One region of the Streptomyces sp. NPDC001514 genome, then DNA from elsewhere that is predicted to be linked to it. Evidence: riboswitches for the same ligand, from Rfam matches in the RefSeq annotation. Region 1 holds a riboswitch; each other region holds the start of a gene.
The links. A riboswitch is a leader RNA that binds a small molecule or an ion and turns the genes downstream of it on or off. The one in region 1 is predicted to bind cyclic di-AMP.
Positions count from the first base shown of each region.

Region 2: it holds a riboswitch for cyclic di-AMP, as region 1 does, so the genes downstream of both, ACWCXB_RS22585 (M23 family metallopeptidase) here and ACWCXB_RS17530 (NlpC/P60 family protein) in region 1, are expected to answer to the same signal.
Region 3: it holds a riboswitch for cyclic di-AMP, as region 1 does, so the genes downstream of both, ACWCXB_RS08265 (M23 family metallopeptidase) here and ACWCXB_RS17530 (NlpC/P60 family protein) in region 1, are expected to answer to the same signal.
Region 4: it holds a riboswitch for cyclic di-AMP, as region 1 does, so the genes downstream of both, ACWCXB_RS19420 (transglycosylase family protein) here and ACWCXB_RS17530 (NlpC/P60 family protein) in region 1, are expected to answer to the same signal.

Region 1 covers NZ_JBSFHO010000015.1:6,197-10,805, forward strand. Annotated here, with positions in the region: gene pcrA (DNA helicase PcrA) at 1-1,843, opposite strand, end outside; cyclic di-AMP (ydaO/yuaA leader) riboswitch at 2,076-2,240, shown strand; gene ACWCXB_RS17530 (NlpC/P60 family protein) at 2,239-3,411, shown strand; gene ACWCXB_RS17535 (hypothetical protein) at 3,591-4,609, opposite strand, start outside.
Region 2 covers NZ_JBSFHO010000021.1:122,453-127,061, reverse strand. Annotated here, with positions in the region: gene ACWCXB_RS22600 (bifunctional acetate--CoA ligase family protein/GNAT family N-acetyltransferase) at 1-99, opposite strand, end outside; gene ACWCXB_RS22595 (HPr family phosphocarrier protein) at 262-543, shown strand; gene ACWCXB_RS22590 (GntR family transcriptional regulator) at 710-1,393, opposite strand; gene ACWCXB_RS22585 (M23 family metallopeptidase) at 1,579-2,352, opposite strand; cyclic di-AMP (ydaO/yuaA leader) riboswitch at 2,366-2,529, opposite strand; gene ACWCXB_RS22580 (M16 family metallopeptidase) at 2,738-4,105, opposite strand; gene ACWCXB_RS22575 (M16 family metallopeptidase) at 4,123-4,609, opposite strand, start outside.
Region 3 covers NZ_JBSFHO010000005.1:112,578-117,186, reverse strand. Annotated here, with positions in the region: gene ACWCXB_RS08270 (alpha-galactosidase) at 1-1,730, shown strand, start outside; cyclic di-AMP (ydaO/yuaA leader) riboswitch at 2,063-2,223, shown strand; gene ACWCXB_RS08265 (M23 family metallopeptidase) at 2,226-3,245, shown strand; gene ACWCXB_RS08260 (SGNH/GDSL hydrolase family protein) at 3,424-4,215, shown strand; gene ACWCXB_RS08255 (STM4011 family radical SAM protein) at 4,176-4,609, opposite strand, start outside.
Region 4 covers NZ_JBSFHO010000017.1:43,461-48,069, reverse strand. Annotated here, with positions in the region: gene ACWCXB_RS19435 (DUF501 domain-containing protein) at 1-28, opposite strand, end outside; gene ACWCXB_RS19430 (FtsB family cell division protein) at 72-536, opposite strand; gene eno (phosphopyruvate hydratase) at 616-1,902, opposite strand; gene ACWCXB_RS19420 (transglycosylase family protein) at 2,263-2,925, opposite strand; cyclic di-AMP (ydaO/yuaA leader) riboswitch at 2,930-3,096, opposite strand; gene ACWCXB_RS19415 (transglycosylase family protein) at 3,378-4,340, opposite strand; gene ACWCXB_RS19410 (cytochrome P450 family protein) at 4,490-4,609, opposite strand, start outside.

The sequences.
Region 1 (4,609 bases):
CGACGAGCGCGACCTGCTCGAGGAACTCGGCGAGCGTGCCCGAGCCCTCCTCGGCACCGCGCTCCTGCTCGAACTCGAGCGCGACCGCGGCCAGCTCCTGGAGGTTCTCGATACGCGTCTCGTCCTGCGGGTCCGTCGAGGCCTGCAACTCGGCGAGATACCCCGTCCGTTCGAGCACGGCTTCCAGGACCGTCGCCGGTCCAGCGCCCGATTCGACGATCGTGCGGAGCTCCTCCATCAGCGTGTTGAACCGCTTCACGGCATTGGCCGACCGGGCCGCCATGCCGTACGCCTCGTCCACGCGCCGCAGCGCCTGCGGGAAGGTGATCTTCTCCCGCAGCGCCAGCGCGTCGATCATCGCCTCCGCGCGCTCACCGATGCCGCGCTTCGGGACATTGAGGATGCGGCGCAGCGGGACGTTGTCCTCGGGGTTGGCGAGGACGCGCAGATACGCGAGCACATCGCGGACCTCCTTGCGCTCGTAGAAGCGCACTCCGCCGACGACCTTGTAGGGCAGGCCGACGCGGATGAAGATCTCTTCGAAGACACGGGACTGGGCGTTCGTCCGGTAGAAGACCGCGACATCGCCGGCCTTGGCCTCGCCCGCGTCCGTCAGCCGGTCGATCTCGTCGGCGACGAACTGCGCCTCGTCGTGCTCGGTGTCCGCGACATAGCCGGTGATCTGGGCTCCCGCGCCCGCGTTCGTCCACAGGTTCTTGGGGCGGCGGCTCTCGTTGCGCTCGATGACGGCGTTGGCGGCGGAGAGGATCGTCTGCGTCGAGCGGTAGTTCTGCTCCAGCAGGATCGTCGTCGCGTCCGGGTAGTCCTCCTCGAACTGGAGGATGTTACGGATCGTGGCGCCGCGGAAGGCGTAGATCGACTGGTCGGCGTCGCCCACGACGCACAGCTCGGCAGGGTCCAGGTCCTCGTACCCCGTGCCGACCAGCTCACGCACCAGCGTGTACTGGGCGTGATTGGTGTCCTGGTACTCGTCGACCAGGACATGGCGGAACCGTCGACGGTAGTGCTCGGCGACGTCCGGGAACGCCTGGAGCAGGTGGACGGTGGTCATGATGATGTCGTCGAAGTCCAGCGCGTTGGCCTCGCGCAGCCGGGCCTGGTACATCCGGTAGGCCTCGGCCAGCGTCTTCTCGAAGCCGTCGGCGGCCTGGTCGGCGAAGGTCTCCTCGTCGATCAGCTCGTTCTTCAGATTCGAGATCTTGGCGCTGAAGGACTTCGGAGGGAACTTCTTCGGGTCGAGGTCCAGGTCACGGCAGACCAGCGCCATGAGCCGCTTCGAGTCGGCCGCGTCGTAGATCGAGAACGACGACGTGAAGCCGAGCTTCTTGCTCTCCCGGCGCAGGATGCGGACGCAGGCGCTGTGGAAGGTGGAGACCCACATCGCGTTGGCGCGCGGGCCGACGAGGTGCTCGACGCGCTCCTTCATCTCGCCCGCGGCCTTGTTCGTGAACGTGATCGCCAGTATCTGGCCGGGGTGCACATGCCGGGTCGCCAGCAGATGGGCGATCCGGTGGGTCAGCACCCGCGTCTTGCCGGAGCCGGCACCGGCCACGATGAGCAGGGGTGAGCCCGTGTGCACGACGGCGGCACGCTGCTGCTCGTTCAGCCCCTCGAGCAGCGCGGCCGGGTCCACGGCGGGGCGCGGCGCACCGTCCCTGTAGTACGCGTCCCTGGCCGGGGGCACGTCGAACTTCCCCTCGAAGAGGTCGTGCGGGACCTCCTCGTGGGGCGCGTGCTCGTCGTGCTCGGGCGGCGGGGGCTCCTCCGAGGCCGAGGTGCGCTGGAGGTCCGCCAGGAAGCTGTCGTCAAAGAGGCTGCTCATCGCTCTACGAGTCTAGGCCGCCCCACCGACAGCCCGCCGCCGCCTTCACCACAACCGGATCCAACACGTTCCGTAATCGGGCACTTACGGTACGAATGCGGCACGACGGCGACACGCCAAGGTCACGAAAATGTATCGGGCATATCGAACATCGACCTTCACAGCGGCACCACAGTTTGGCTAGCGTGCTCGCCCAGGCAGCCCGTTCCCTCAACGGCGACCGACGCCGATCGGGCCGCCCACGCCGAATCCGACCTTCCCGCAAGGGAGTTCGGAACCGGGGACCCATCATGCACAACCGGGGTGAATCGGACCGTGCTCAACTCGGCCCGTAGGACAGCCTTCCGTTCCGTCCGAACCCGACAGCTAACCCGGTAGGCGGTCCACGGAAGGAGATGCCGGCCTTGGCGTCGCATCGCAAGACGCGCCAGCGTACGTATCCGCGTACGAAGTCCCCCGCCGTCGGGTTCACGACGGCCGCCCTCGCGGGCGTCACCCTCCTCTCCACCCAGAGTGCCCAGGCCGACCCGAGACCCAGCATCGAAGAGGTCCAGAAGAAGGTCGACGACCTCTACCGGCAGGCGGGCACCGCGACCCAGCAGTACAACCGGGCGAAAGAGGAGACCGCGCAGCAGCGCCGCGAGGTGGACACGATCCTCGACGATGTCGCCAAGCGCACGGAGTCGCTGAACGAGGCCCGCCGCACGCTCGGTTCGTACGCGGCCGCGCAGTACCGGACCGGTGCGGTCACGCCGACCGCCGCGTTGCTCTTCGCCGACAGCCCACAGGCGTACTTCGACCAGACCCATCTGATGGACCGGCTCTCCGACGAGCAGCGCGGTGCCGTCGCCGACTTCGAGGCACAGCAGGCGGAGGCCGCGAAGCAGCGCGCCAAGGCGACCGAGAGCCTGGAGACGCTGACCACTTCCCAGCAGTCGCTGCGCACCAGCAAGGAGCAGGTGCAGAAGAAGCTCGCCGAGGCACGGACGCTGCTGTCGCAGCTGACCGCCGAGGAGAAGGCGCGGCTCGAGGCGCTGGAGCGGCAGCGGGAGGAAGAGGCCCGCCGCCAGGCCGAGGCGAAGGCCAGGGCGGAGGCGGAGGCCAAGGCCGAGGCGGAGCGCCTGGCGGCAGAGCGCGCGCAGCAGGAGGCGCAGAACCAGGACACGGGGACCAGCACAGGGACCGGGACGAGCACCGACACCTCCGCCGGGACCTACGCCGCCAAGGCCGAGAAGGTCCTCGCCTTCGCCCGCGCCCAGATCGGCAAGCCCTACGTATGGGGGGCGACCGGCCCCAGCTCGTACGACTGCTCCGGCCTCACCCAGGCCGCCTGGAAGGCGGCCGGCGTCGACCTGCCCCGCACCACCTGGGACCAGGTCAACGTCGGCCAGCGCGTCGCCACGAGCGATCTCCTCCCCGGCGACCTGGTCTTCTTCTACGACGACATCAGCCACGTCGGCATCTACATCGGCGACGGCATGATGATCCACGCCCCCAAGCCGGGCACGAACGTCCGCGAGGAGTCGATCTACTACATGCCGATCTACGGGAGCGTCCGCCCCGCGTAGACCGCATGGACGCCTGTAGGGCCTCGTTCGAGTGGGCCTTTTCTCATCGTTCTGTCCTTCGCTCGTCCGGTTGGACAGGGCGATGAGAAGTCAACTCTCCGGGAGAACAGCGATCGGCGCCGCCGGCACGACCCGCACCCTTGGCAGGTGGTGCGGGCTGCGGGACCGGCCGTAGCCGATCACGACGGGCCGGGGGGCAACTGCTCGTCGATGTGGTCCTTGCTGTAGCCGAGCCCTTCACCGATCGCCTTGTAGCGGGTGCGCTGGACCTCGGTGACGGTGATCTCGCACGTACAGAGAATGTGCAGGAGCAGGCGGAAGCCCAGGTCGGGGTCGACGGACGTGACCACCTCCTCCAGTGCCGTCACGGCGGTCCGAACCGTCGCGGCGCCGGTGTTCGCAGTCCTGTCCGTCAGCTTCGGGGCCACCTGCCGGACCTCCGCCAGCACCGCCTTCGCCGACTCCGTCCTGGCGGGCGAGACGACGGAGGTGTAGACGGGGTCGACTTTCTTCAGGTGCTCTCTGCACACCTCGGCGACCTGCCGGAGCCATGTCCGGCCGACGGCGTCGAACTCGTCGGTGTTGTTCCACCGCCCCGACGCTGCCCGCCACAGTGCCGTGACCGCGTCGTCGGACAGTGCGGAATCCAGCAGCCGTTGCACGTCTTCCAGCAGCACGGCCGCGTACGAGCCCGGGACGTACCCAAGGTCGCCACGGGCGATGCTCTCGATGTTCTCCCGCACGGTGCCCTCGTACTGCCACCCTGTCCCGAAGAACACGGCCGCGAGCAGCGGCAGACCGAAGCGGCCGAGCGCGAAGTCACGCCGGCTCGGGTCGATGGGCGGCCACCGCACATTCAGATCTTCGTAGACGGCGGCTGCGGGGTAGGCCAGCCGGTCACCGATCGTCAGCAGCCGGTCGTACTGGTCCTTCCCGACCGGCAGGGAGTACGCCTTGGCGGCGCGCAGGAACAGGCGCAGGCCGAGGTCGGCGTCGACCTGGTGCACGATCCGGCGCAGCGCCGCTGCGATGTCCGTTACCGCGACAGCGCGTTCCAGTCCGGCTGCGGCCTGGTCGATCTCCGCCGCCACGGTTTCGCGCAACTCCTCCTCGGTCACCACCGGTCGCACCTCATCCAGGACTTTGGCCTCGACCGGATTCAGCTCTCGTGTCCGCGGCGGGCACACGTCCGAGATGC
Region 2 (4,609 bases), on a different contig from region 1:
CTCGGTGGTGATGGGCCTGATGCGCGCGGTGCCACCGTCACGCAGCACCACGTCGGCTTCCCAGTGGTCGGGGTACGCGTGATCCGACGGGGTCTGCATGGGGAAAGAGTACGGCTCGGGCACCGGTCGCGAAGCCCGAAGGCCGGGTGCAGTCTTAGGGCACCCGCGAGTGCCCCGGACACGGCCGAGGGCCGATTCCGAGCACTGCACGACACATGAGAGACTGGTCTAGACAACCGCTAGGACTTGAAGGGCATCACCATGGCTGAGCGCCGCGTCAATGTCGGCTGGGCCGAGGGCCTCCACGCCCGCCCCGCTTCCATCTTCGTCCGTGCCGCCACGGCCTCCGGCATCCCGGTGACGATCGCCAAGGCCGACGGCACCCCCGTCAACGCCGCCTCGATGCTCGCGGTGCTCGGCCTGGGTGCGGAGGGCGGACAGGAGATCGTGCTCGCTTCGGACGCGGACGGCGCCGACGCCGCCCTCGACCGTCTGGCGAAGCTGGTCGCCGAGGGTCTCGAGGAGCTCCCCGAGACCGTCTGACCCGGCCCGGTCCCGGTCCGGACCCCGGCTGCCCGCTCGCGGGAGTGAGCCTTATCCCGGCCGGCAAAGAACAAATGAATGGAAACGGCGGAGCCGCAGCAACCGGGAATTACCGGTCTGCGGCTCTGCTGTTTGAAATAGCCCCTCTTTGTATACGGCGCTTTTGTTAATTGCGGGCACTCGCCGTGTTTACGGAATGTTGCGAACTCCTCACTGCCCCGCGCGCCGTGATACGCAACCGGTGCGCCCCCGTCATCCGTTCGGCGTGCATCGCGGTGAGCGCCCGCGCCCGCTCCGCGTCGCCGCGCGACACCGCGTCCACGATCGCGCCGTGCTCGGCCCAGGACTCCACCGGCCGGGCGGGCTGCTCGACGGCGTACATCCAGGCGATCTTGTGCCGGAGCTGGGTCAGCAGCGCGATGAGGCCGGGGCTGCCGGAGGCCTGCGCGAGGGTCTCGTGGAACCAGCCGCCGAGCGAGCGCAGATCCTCGCCCTGACCCCGGCGCGCCCGCTCCTGGCCGAGTCTGACCAGGCCGCGCAGCACTTTGAGGTGGGCCTCGGTGCGCCGCTGCGCGGCGCGCGCGGCACCCAGTGGCTCCAGCAGCATCCGGATCTCCAGCAGGTCGGCGGCCTCCTGCTCGGTGGGCTCGGCGACGCACGCTCCGGCGTGTCTGCGGGTGACGACGAAGCCCTCCGACTCCAGGGTGCGCAGCGCTTCGCGCACCGGGACGCGTGAGACGCCGTAGCGGCGCGCCAGCTGCTCCTCGGTGAGCCGGCTGCCGCGCTCGAAGACACCGGAGACGATGTCGTCGCGGATGGCCGTGCATACCGAGCGCGCAGGAATGCGCATACCGAACCTCCGTCTTTAATCCGCGCGAAACCCAGTCGAGCGATGTCTGTTCGGTGACTCTATTGCAGTGGGCCGGAATTTCCGATGGCCTACGGGAATCCATGGATATCTTTTGGCCGGAATACACCGAAAGCCCCGGCCGGTCTCCATGACCGGGCCGGGGCCCTACCGCGGGGAGGCGGGTCTCAGACGCTGACGCCGTGGCCGCGCAGATACGCGACCGGGTCGATGTCCGAGCCGTAGTCGGGGCTCGTGCGGGCCTCGAAGTGGAGGTGCGGGCCCATCGAGTTGCCGGTGGACCCGGACAGGCCGATCTGCTGGCCCGGGGTGACGGTCTGGCCGACCGAGACGCCGATGGACGACAGATGGCCGTACTGGGTGTACGTGCCGTCCTTCATCTTGATCACGATGTTGTTGCCGTACGCGCCGCCCCAGCCGGCCTCCACGACCGTGCCCATGCCGACGGCGACGACCGAAGTGCCGGAAGGGGCGTGGAAGTCGACCCCGGTGTGGCTCCCGGAGGACCAGACCGAGCCGCCCGCCTGGTAGCCCGTGCTGATGTACGAGCCGGCGACCGGGAGCGTGTAGGACATCAGGCGCTTGCGCTCGGCCTCGCGGGCAGCGCGCTCCTGGGCCTCGCGGGCCGCCTTGACGCGGGCTTCGGCCTTGCGCTTCGCCTCGGCCTCGGCCTTCGCGCGGGCCGCGGCCAGGTCGGCCTCCCGCTGCTGGGCGTCGGCCTGGGCGTCGATCTGCTCGGCGAGGGTGTCGGCGGCGACGATGGCCTGGTTCAGGCCGGTGTCCTCGAGGGCGGGGCTTTCCGTGTCGGCGGCGAGCGCCGGGGAGGCGAGGGTTCCGATGACGCCGGTGGTGGCGAGGGCTGCGGCTCCGGCCAGACCCGCGCGCTTGCGCGTCAGACGGCTCGGACCACGATGCTTCCCGGTGGCACGGGTGAACGCCATGAAGTGGCTGATCCTTTCCTTCCTTCTCGCCTACCGGGTTAGCTGACGGGTTCGGAGCAGGAAGGTCTCCTACGGGCCCCTCCGCACGGGTGCGAAGGCGTCCGATTCACCCCAGGGGACGTGTGGGTCCCCGGCTCCCCAGGCTCGCGCCCGACGGGGACTCGGCGATGGCTGTCCGATGCCGCGGATGCGGCTGGTGCAACCGACGGACAGCGCAGAAGACGCTAAGCGGGACATCTTTCAATCACCAAACGGACACGGAGATTTGTTGTGCATGCCACAGGTCAGACACGCAGCCTCTCCAACAAAACGGACATACGGAAGGGCCCCGTTGGCACGATGCCAACGGGGCCCTCCGGGTGCGCCGGAGCCGACCGGCAGTCAATCAGCCCGTGACAACGGTCACTTCACCGATTCCCAGAGCCTTGACCGGCTCCTCGATCTCGGACGCGTCGCCGACGAGGACGGTGACGAGCCGGTCCACCGGGAAGGCGTTGACGACCGCGGCCGTGGCCTCGACGGTGCCGGTCCCGGCCAGGCGCGTGTACAGCTGGGCCTGGTAGTCGTCCGGAAGGTGCTGCTCGACCTGGTCGGCCAGCGTGCCCGCGACCGACGCCGCGGTCTCGAACTTCAGCGGGGCCACACCCACCAGGTTCTGTACGGCGACATCGCGCTCGGCGTCGGTGAGGCCCTCCGCGGCGAGGGTGCGCAGCACCTTCCAGAGGTCGTCCAGCGCCGGGCCGGTGTGCGGGGTGTCGACGGAGCCGCTGATGGCGAGCGTGGCCGCGCCCGTGCCGTCGGCGGAGGAGCGCAGGACCTGGGCGAAGGCCCGCACCCCGTACGTGTACCCCTTCTCCTCGCGCAGGACGCGGTCCAGGCGGGAGGTGAGGGTGCCGCCCAGGCAGTACGTGCCGAGGACCTGGGCCGGCCAGACCCGGTCGTGCCGGTCCGGGCCGATGCGGCCGATGAGGAGCTGCGTCTGGACCGCGCCGGGGCGGTCGACGATGACGACGCGGCCCGTGTCGTCGGCGGTGATCGGCGGCACGGGACGGCTCTCGGCCGCGCCGCCGGTCCAGTCGTCGAGGGTGTCGGCCAGCACGGCGTCCAGATCGACTCCGGTGAGGTCGCCGACGATCACGGCGGTAGCGGCTGCGGGCCGGACGTGGGCTTCGTAGAAGGCCCGTACGGCCGCGGAGTCGATGCGCTCGACGGTCTCCTCACTGCCCTGGCGGGGGCGGGACATCCGGGAGGAGGCCGGGAAGAGCTGCTTGGAGAGCTCCTTGGCGGCGCGGCGGGCCGGGTTGGCGGTCTCGTGCGGGATCTCGTCCAGTCGGTTCCGCACGAGCCGCTCGACCTCGCTGTCGGCGAAGAGCGGCGCGCGCAGGGCCTCGGCGAGCAGGCCGAGCGCCTTGGGGAGGCGGGAGACCGGCACCTCCAGGGAGACACGGACGCCGGGGTGGTCGGCGTGCGAGTCGAGGGTGGCGCCGCAGCGCTCCAGCTCCGCGGCGAACTCCTCCGCCGTGTGCTTGTCGGTGCCCTCGGAGAGCGCCCGCGCCATGATCGTGGCGACGCCGTCGAGGCCCTCGGGCTCGGCGTCCAGCGGGGCGGTGAGGAAGATCTCCACGGCCACGACCTGCTGGCCGGGACGGTGGCAGCGCAGGACGGTCAGTCCGTTGTCGAGCAGGCCGCGCTCGGGGGCGGGGAAGGCCCACGGCCTGGCCTCGCCTGCCTGCGGCTGCGGGTGGAAGTCCATGGTCACGGCAGCGTCGGTCACTGGTCCGCCCCCTCTGCGTCGTCGTTGTCCTCGGTGGCCTCGGCCGCTTGGACGGGTTCGTACACCAGCACCGCCCGGTTGTCCGGGCGCAGCCGGGCCTGGGCGACTGCCTTGACCTCCTCGGCGGTGACGTCGAGGACCCGCGAGACGGCGCTGAGCGCCAGCTGGGGGTCGCCGAACAGCACGGCGTACCGGCACAGTTCGTCGGCGCGGCCCGCGACCGTGCCGAGCCGGTCCAGCCACTCGCGCTCCAGCTGGGCCTGGGCGCGCTCCATCTCCTCGGGCGTGGGGCCCTCGGCTGCGAACCGCTCCAGCTCGTCGTCGACGGCGGCCTCGATGTCGGGCACCTCGACCCCGGCGGACGTCTTCACGTCCAGCCAGCCGAGCGAGGGCGCCCCGGCGAGCCGCAGCAGGCCGAAGCCCGCGGCGACGGCCGTGCGGTCGTGGCGCACCAGGCGGTTGTGCAGCCGGGACGACTCGCCG
Region 3 (4,609 bases), on a different contig from region 1:
GGGACGACTCCGACGTGATCGAGCGCTGGGTCACGGTGGCGCACGTGGGGGAGGGGCCCGCCCTGGAGCTGCTGCGCGCCGACGCCGCCGTATGGACGCTGCCGCGCCGCGACCGGCGCCGGCTCTCCCAGCTGCACGGCCGCTGGGCCGCCGAGTCCCTGCTCGTACGGTCGGAGCTCACGTACGGCGAGAAGGTGCTCGGCTCGCGCCGGGGGCACACCGGGCATCAGCACCTCCCCTGGGTCGCCGTCGACGACGGCGAGGCCACCGAGGAGAGGGGCGAGGTGTACGGCTGCGCGCTCGGCTGGTCGGGATCATGGCGGATCGCCGTACAGCACCTGCCCGACGGCCAGGTGCAGATCAGCGGCGGCGCCGGATACGACGACTCCGGGCTGCTGCTCCTCGCGCCCGGTGAGGCGTACACCACACCCGTCTTCTCCGGGCTGTGGACCGACAAGGGCTTCGGCGGGGCCAGCCGGGCCTGGCACGCCTGGCAGCTGGCGCACGTGATTCCGGACGCGCGGGCCTCCCGGCCGGTCCTCTACAACTCCTGGGAGGCCACCGGCTTCGACATCTCGGAGGACCAGCAGCGGGCCCTGGCGCGCCGGGCCGCCGGGATCGGGGTCGAGCTCTTCGTCGTGGACGACGCCTGGTTCCGGCAGCGCACGAGCGACCGGGCGGGGCTCGGCGACTGGACGCCGAATCCGGACCGCTTCCCGCAGGGGCTGAAGCCGCTCGCCGACGAAGTGCACGCGCTGGGCATGCAGTTCGGGATCTGGGTCGAGCCGGAGATGGTCAACCCGGACAGTGATCTCTACCGCGCCCACCCGGACTGGGTCCAGCACCATCCGGGCCGGGCCCGGACCGAGTTCCGCAACCAGCTGGTGCTGAACCTCGCCCGCGCGGATGTCCTGGAGTACCTCTGGGAGCAGCTGGACGGGCTGCTGTCCTCGGCCCCCGTCGACTATGTGAAGTGGGACTTCAACCGCTGCTTCACGGATTCCGGCTGGCCGGGCGAGCCGTACCCCCAGAAACTCTGGATCGAGCACGTGCACGCGCTCTACGCCCTGCTGGACCGGCTGCGGGCGGCGCACCCGACCGTCGCCTTCGAGTCCTGCTCCGGCGGTGGCGGCCGGATCGATCTGGGGATCCTCTCCCGTACGGATCAGGTGTGGACTTCCGACAACACCGATCCGCTGGACCGGCTGGCCATCCAGCACGGCTTCGGGCAGGTGCATCCGGCCCGGGTGATGGCAGCCTGGGTGACGGACAGCCCGAATGTGCAGCTCAATGGCCGGGTCAGTTCCCTGCGCTTCCGCTTCGTCAGTGCGATGGCCGGGGTGCTGGGCGTCGGGGGTGACCTGACGCGATGGAGCGAGGACGAGCTGGCCGAGGCCCGCGGCTGGGTGGATCTCTATAAGAGGATCAGGCCGGTCGTGCAGCACGGCGAGCTCTACCGGCTGCGGCCGCCCGGGGGCGGGCTGAGCGCCGTGCAGTACGTACGCGGCGACGAGGTCGTCGTCCTGGCGTGGCTGCAGGCACAGCACTACGGGGAGCGGCCGCCGGCGCTCAGGCTGCGCGGGCTCGATCCGGCGGCGGCGTACGAGTGCCTGGACACGGAGACCGTGTACCGGGGTGCGGTGCTGCTGCATCACGGAATGGACACGGGGCTGCGTGGTGATCTCGACGCGGTGGTGCTGCGGCTGAGGCGCCGGACCAGCCGGATCTGACCTTTCCGTCTGCTGAGCCAGATCTAGCCGATAAACGCACCTAATGAGGCTTCTGTCCGTATTGGACGCTTTAGTGGAACACGCACCAGTTGCAAAGGAGATAGGCCTCGTTGCGTGAGCGGGATCATATTCGTGACGGTCTGTTGCCGTGTCCCCTCATCAATCTCCGTTGCCCGTAAGGAAATCAGAGGTCCGTAATCGACGGAGGGTGACCGGGAAATCCCTGTTGATATGGCCTGGGTGAATGCCGGGTCATTGGGGAGGCTTGTTCCCGTCGATTTGCTCGCTTACGGTCGCCGCAATCCGGTCGGACCGCCTAATCCTGCCGCCGACCGGAATAAGCACCCACCCCACGCGTGGCAGGAGCGGGGGACCCAGGTAGATCGCCGCTCCGGAGTTCCGGACGGCTAGGGGTCAAGTCGCGTGAAAGCGCGACCGGGCATCTCCAGTCCGAACCCGACAGCTCACCTCGTAGGCGCCGGAGAGGAATTCGCCATGCCCAAGGGCAAGCATCGCCGTCCGAGGACCAACCCGATCACGCGCGGATTCGTCGCCGCGGGCACGGGTGGTGCCGCCATCGCGCTCCCGCTCATCGGTGCCGCAGGTGCGCACGCAGCGGACACGTCCGCGCCCACCGTGACCCCTGAGCATGTCGCCGCCGTCGCCCAGAAGGCCGCCGCCCCCGAGGCGCCGAAGACGGGTAAGGCCGCCACGACCTACACCGTCGTGGCGGGCGACTACCTGTCGAAGATCGCCGCGGAGCAGGATGTCGTCGGCGGCTGGAAGAAGCTGTACGCGGACAACCGCGAGGCCGTCGGTGAGAACCCGTCGCTGATCCACCCGGGTCTCAAGCTCGCGCTCGGCGCCAAGGTCCAGGGGAAGGCCCCTGCCGAGGCCCCGGCCAAGGCGAAGACGAAGGTGCGGGCCGAGGCTCCTGCCAAGGTCAAGACTAAGGCCCCCGCGAAGGCCGAGGCTCCTGCCAAGGTCAAGGCGAAGGCCGAGGCTCCCGTGAAGGCCGAGCGCGTGCAGGCGCGCGCCGAGTCCGGTTCGGGCACCGCCCAGGCTCCCGCGGGTGCCGCTGCCGCGGCCCCCGCCCCGCAGAGCAACTTCTCCGGTTACTTCGCCCCGGTCAACTCGACCATCACCACCGCCTACCGCACCGCCGGAGCCATGTGGGCCAGCGGCTACCACACCGGACTCGACTTCGCCGCCGCCACCGGCACCTCCGTCAAGTCCGTCGGCCCCGGCACCGTCGTCTCGGCCGGCTGGGCCGGCGCGTACGGCAATCAGGTCGTCATCCAGCACAGCGACGGCACGTACTCGCAGTACGCCCACCTCTCCTCCCTCTCGGTCTCGTCCGGCCAGAGCGTCCGCGGCGGGGAGCAGATCGGCCTCTCCGGCTCCACCGGCAACTCCACCGGGCCGCACCTGCACTTCGAGATCCGCACCACTCCGAACTACGGCTCGGACATCGACCCCCTGGCGTACCTCCGCCAGCACGGCGTCGCCCTCTGAACCTGACGTAACGTCAGTAGCGTCCGCCGCCCCCCGACCTGACCAAGGGGGGCGGCGGACGACTTTGTGTCGCCGTATTCCCGCTGGGCGGGAAACTGACCAGGTGGTCTATCTCACGCCCCGTCAACCCCTCCCTACGGTGGCGTAGGTCACTTCCCGCCGTGAATGATGTCTCGACGTGGCAGACGATTCGAGATCAAGAACAAATGGCGCATTCGGGTCGTTCGCGGCGATCGGTGACAGCTTCACCGAGGGCGTCGGGGACCCCGGACCCGAGGGTCAGTTCGTGGGCTGGGCGGATCGCCTCGCGGTCCTGCTCGACGACCGCGTACCGGAGCACACGTTCCGCTACGCCAATCTCGCCGTACGCGGCCGCCTGCTCGATCAGATCGTGGCGGAACAGGTCCCGCGCGCGAAGGAACTCGCCCCCGACCTCGTGACGTTCTGCGCGGGCGGCAACGACATCATCCGCCCCGGCACCGACCCCGACGACGTCGCCGAGCGCTTCGAACGAGCCGTCGCCGACCTCACCGACGCCGTCGGCACCGTCATGGTGACCACCGGCTTCGACACCCGCGGCGTGCCCGTGCTCCGCCATCTGCGCGGCAAGATCGCCACGTACACCGCGCACGTCCGCGCCATCGCCGACCGCTACGACTGCCCGGTCCTCGACCTCTGGTCGCTCAAGTCGGTCCAGGACAGGCGCGCCTGGGACGACGACCGGCTGCACCTGTCGCCCGAGGGCCACACGCGCGTCGCACTCCGCGCCGCCCAGGTCCTCGGCATCGACGTGCCGGCCGACCCGGACCAGCCGTGGCCCCCACTGCCGCCGCGCGGCACGCTCGAGGTCCGGCGCGACGACATCCACTGGGCGCGCGAGTACCTCGTACCGTGGATCGGCCGGCGGCTGCGGGGCGAGTCCTCCGGCGATCACGTGGAGCCGAAGCGTCCTGATCTGCTCCCGCTCTGACCCCTCCCGTTCGCGGCGGCGGGGATCCGCTCCAGGACCCCGCCGGCGAACACGTCGTACAGCGGCAGCGACTCCAGATGGACGTACCCGATGTGGCAGTCGCAGACAGCGACCGGACACGGCCGGGGCCGCAGCGCCGTCCGGTACGAGCCGTCGTAGAGATTGCCGAGCTCGGCCCGGACGAAGTGGCAGCGTCGTACCGTCCCGTCCCCGTCCACCGAGATCACCGACTCGCCCGTGCGGCACGGCAGCCCGGCCGAGCGGTGCGGATGGCGGCTGTACGGGAAGAGGGGGTCGAGGGCCGTCCAGCGGGCGGCCTCACCCTCGGTGTACGTGCGCCCCTCAGCCGCGTTGACCCACAGATAGACATGCGGCGGAAGGTCCGCCCGCAGCC
Region 4 (4,609 bases), on a different contig from region 1:
GCTCGGTCGTGGGAGGGGGCGTGTCCATGTGTATGTGTCCGTACGTCTCTTCGTTCGTTTTCGTTACTTGGCTAGCGGCCCGCGTCGGCGTGGTCGACGCCGTCCCACACGTTCGAGTACCAGGGCCGGTCGGTGCCGCCCTCCTCGGAGCGGGGCTGCTCACCGGCCCGCGGGTCGATCACGGTGTAGGCGGTCTCGCCCGGCAGGACCATGTGCAGATGCTCGCGCGCCAGGCGCTTGATGTACGCGTCGTCCTGGAGCCGCGCCTTCTCGTCGCGCAGCCGCTCCACACGTTCGCGGGCCGCGTCGGCCAGCCGCTCCTGCTCGGCGATGTCGTTCCGCTGCGACACGTACTGCCGCATCGGGTACGCGAGCGCGACGATCAGCGAGCAGACCACCAGGGCGAGGAAGGCCGCCCGGCCGGTGAGCCGGGAGCGGCGGGCCTGGCGGCGGTTCTGCGAGCGGTAGACGCGGGCGGCGGTCTGCTCGCCGAGCAGCCGCAGTCGGGTCGCGGTGGAGAACCGGTCCCGGGCCATGTGCGCGCCTCCCCTTTACGTACGTACGTCCCCGCACACGGTACGGGACCGGGTGCGGGGACGTACGGAAGCGGGGGTGTCAGCCCTTGAACCGCGGGAACGCCGAGCGGCCCGCGTACACCGCGGCGTCGTCGAGGATCTCCTCGATGCGCAGCAGCTGGTTGTACTTGGCGACGCGCTCGGAGCGGGCCGGGGCGCCGGTCTTGATCTGGCCGCAGTTGGTGGCGACGGCCAGGTCGGCGATGGTGACGTCCTCGGTCTCGCCGGAGCGGTGGGACATCATGCACTTGAAGCCGTTGCGCTGGGCCAGCTCGACGGCGTCCAGGGTCTCGGTCAGCGAACCGATCTGGTTGACCTTGACCAGCAGCGCGTTCGCGGCGCCGTCCTCGATGCCGCGGGCGAGGCGCTCCGGGTTGGTGACGAACAAGTCGTCGCCGACCAGCTGCACCTTGGCGCCGAGCTTGTCGGTGATGACCTTCCAGCCGGCCCAGTCGTCCTCGAACAGCGGGTCCTCGATGGAGACGAGCGGGTACGCGGAGACGAGCTCCTCGTAGTACTCGGTCATCTCGGCGGCCGAGCGCTCCTTGCCCTCGAAGAGGTACTTGCCGTCCTTGTAGAACTCGGAGGCGGCGACGTCGAGCGCGAGGGCGATGTCCTTGCCGGGCGCGTAACCGGCCTGCTTGATGGCCTCGAGGATGAGGTCGAGGGCGTCGCGGTTGGAGTTCAGGTTCGGGGCGAAGCCGCCCTCGTCGCCGAGACCCGTGGAGAGGCCGCGCTCCTTCAGGACCTTCTTGAGGGTGTGGTAGACCTCGGTGCCCCAGCGCAGTGCCTCGGAGAAGGACTCCGCACCGATCGGGGCGATCATGAACTCCTGGATGTCCACGTTGGAGTCGGCGTGCGAGCCGCCGTTCAGGATGTTCATCATCGGCACCGGCAGGAGGTGCGCGTTCGGGCCGCCCAGGTAGCGGAAGAGGGGGAGGTCCGAGGCCTCGGAGGCGGCGTGGGCGACGGCCAGGGAGACGCCGAGGATGGCGTTGGCGCCGAGGGACCCCTTGTTGTCGGTGGCGTCGAGGTCGAACATCGCCTGGTCGATCAGGCGCTGCTCGGTGGCGTCGTAGCCGACGAGCTCGGGGCCGATCTGCTCGATGACGGCGAGGACGGCCTTCTCCACGCCCTTGCCCATGTAGCGGTTCTGGTCTCCGTCACGGAGCTCAATGGCCTCGAACGCACCGGTGGAGGCGCCGGAGGGCACGGCAGCACGGCCGGTGCTGCCATCGTCGAGGCCGACCTCGACCTCGACCGTGGGGTTGCCTCGGGAGTCCAGGATTTCCCGGGCTACGACGACGTCGATGGACGGCACGAGCATCTCCTTCTGGGATGTGACGCTAGATGTGACGCATGCAGTGCAGGGTCGCTTCGGCCTTGCGACATGAGCCTATCCGGCCCGGGGGCATCGGCCAGCCGGTGCCCGCCTCGTGGGACGAAAAAGGGTACGGAACAGACAGAAACCCCGGCCCGGCGCATACGGGGGAAGGGTGCGCCGGGCCGGGGGGCCGGGGGGGGACGGGGATGCGTGCGGCCGGTGGTCCGCCGGGTCCACCGGACTGCGGGAGCTCGGTGGTCCGCCGGGTCCACCGGGCTACGGGAGCCCCTGGGTGCGACTACGGAAGTCCCGGGGGCCGGGTCGGGGAGCCCCGGTCCCGGGATCGGTCCCGGAGTCGGGTCGTCAGCTCAGGTGGAGCTTCTGGCCCGGGTTGATGACGTCCGCGTCGTCGATGACGTCCTTGTTCAGGTCGAACAGCTTCTTCCAGCCGCCCTTGACCTTCTCGGCCTCGGCGATCTTGCTGAGCGTGTCGCCGGCCTTGACCGTGTACTCACCGTCGCCCTTCTTGACCGGGGCGGCCGGGCGGGCGGAGCGGGTCGTCGGGACCTCGGCGCGCTTCGGGGCCGGGGCGGGGGTCTCGGCCTTGGGCGCGGCGGGCTTCGGGGCGGCCTCGGCGGCGCCACCGGTGTACGCGGCGTTGGACAGGCCCACGCCGCAGTGCGGCCACGCGCCCTTGCCCTGGCCGGCCAGGACCTTCTCGGCGATCGTGATCTGCTGGGCCTTCGAGGCCTGGTCGGCGGTGGCGGCGTACGCCGTGCCGCCGTACGCGGCCCAGGTGGAGGCCGTGAACTGCAGACCGCCGTAGAAGCCGTTGCCCGTATTGATGGACCAGTTGCCGCCGGACTCGCACTGGGCGACCGCGTCCCACTCGGAGGCGGTGGCGGCGGACGCCGTGCCGGCCGCCACGAGCGGCGCGGCGATCACGGCACCGGTGACACCGGCGAGCGCGACGAGACGGGTGGCTTTGGACGGGCGACGGTGCTTGCCCTTGCCGGAAAGCAGCATGGAGTTTTCCCCTCACCGACGCCTACGAGGTGAGCTGTCGGGTTCGGGCCAAGTGAGTTGCCCGGCCGCGCGACCTGCGCGCGGCTTCACCCCAAGCCGTGACCGTCCCTCATCGGGCGGACGCGGCACTTACCTTGGGTCCCCCGCTCCTGCCTACGGCGCTTGACGCGACGACTGTTCCCTTCGACCGACGGCAGGATTCGGCGTGACGGTCGACGGGGCCCGCGATGGCGAACGGTTCAGACCGTAAACGCACTTCTCCCCGATGTTCAAAGACGAACATCGGGGAGAAATCACCCTTAACCGCCGCGGACAGATGTCCGTTTTCGCAGGTGAGAGGCGGGATGACCGGACTTGGCAGGCGCAACGCGTCAGTTGACGGGAAGAGACCCATATCTCACTTGCACAGAAGTGGACATAAGCACTCGAAGCGCTTCCGGCGCGCTACCTCACTACTTCTCCAACTGCTCCTTCTCCAGGCCCTGATCGAGGCCCAGGTCGAGGCTCTGGCCAGGGAGGATGAGGTCGGGGTCGGAGCCGACGGTCTCCTGGTTCGCCTCGTACAGCGCGGGCCAGCCGCCCGGCACCTCGTTCGCGTCCGCTATCGCCCACAGGTTGTCGCCGGGGCGGACGGTGTACTCATCTGCCGCAGCAGCACCGTCTCGTGCCGATGCGTCATCTCGTGAGGCATGACGACCAGATTCACGCTCATTGACCGAATTGCCCGCCTCATCCTCATTGGTGGCGGGGGCGCCGCGGTGCTTGCCGGAGCCGTCCTCGACACCGGCGTCGGCCCCGTCGCCGTTGGCCACATCCTGGGTGGGGGCGGTCGACTCGGGGGTGGCGGACGGCTCGGCGGACGTCTTGCCCGAGTCCTGCCCGGAGGCGCCCTGGGACTGCGCGGGCGCGGGCGAGGCCGAGGGCGACGTCACGGCGTCGGCCCCGTCGCCGAACGACGGCGGGTCCACCTCGTCGTCCTGCGAGCCGGTCGTGTCGCTCTTGGCGGTGCCGGGCGTCACACCCGGGTCGGCCTTGCCCCCGCCGGCCGCGAGGCCGGTGATCACGGCGCAGCTCGGCCACGCCGTCGGACCCTGCGCGGCGAGGACCTTCTCGGCGACCGCGATCTGCTGCGAGCGGCTGGCGAGGTCGGCGCGCGGCGCGTACGCCGTACCGCCGTACTGCTCCCAGGCGTCCTGGGAGAACTGCAGTCCGCCGTAGTAGCCGTTGCCGAGGTCGGCACTCCACATGCCGCCGCTCTCGCAGTCCGCGACGCGGTCCCAGGTGGCGGCGTCGGCGGCGGAAGCGGAACCCGCGCCGAGCAGCGGGATGGCGATGGCGGATCCGGTCACGCCTGCTGCGACGACGAGGGCGGGAGCCTGGCGGGGGCGGCGGTGTCGACCGTTCCCGGAGAGCATGCGGTTGGCCTTCCGTGTGACTGCAGGGGACGGGTGAGCCCCCAGGGGACCGAGGAGTCCCGAGTTGACCGTGAACGTAGCCGCATTCGAACGTCAGTCACAAGTCGATGCAGCGGAGATCACGTGAAAGTCACAGATTTGACGGACCGTCAGTTGGATTCGGAGGTGAACGTAACGGGCAGAGTGCGCAATCCGCGCATGATGAGCCCCCCACGCCACCGCAATTCAGACGGATCCACCGCAAGTTGCAAGTCGGGCAGACGGGTCAG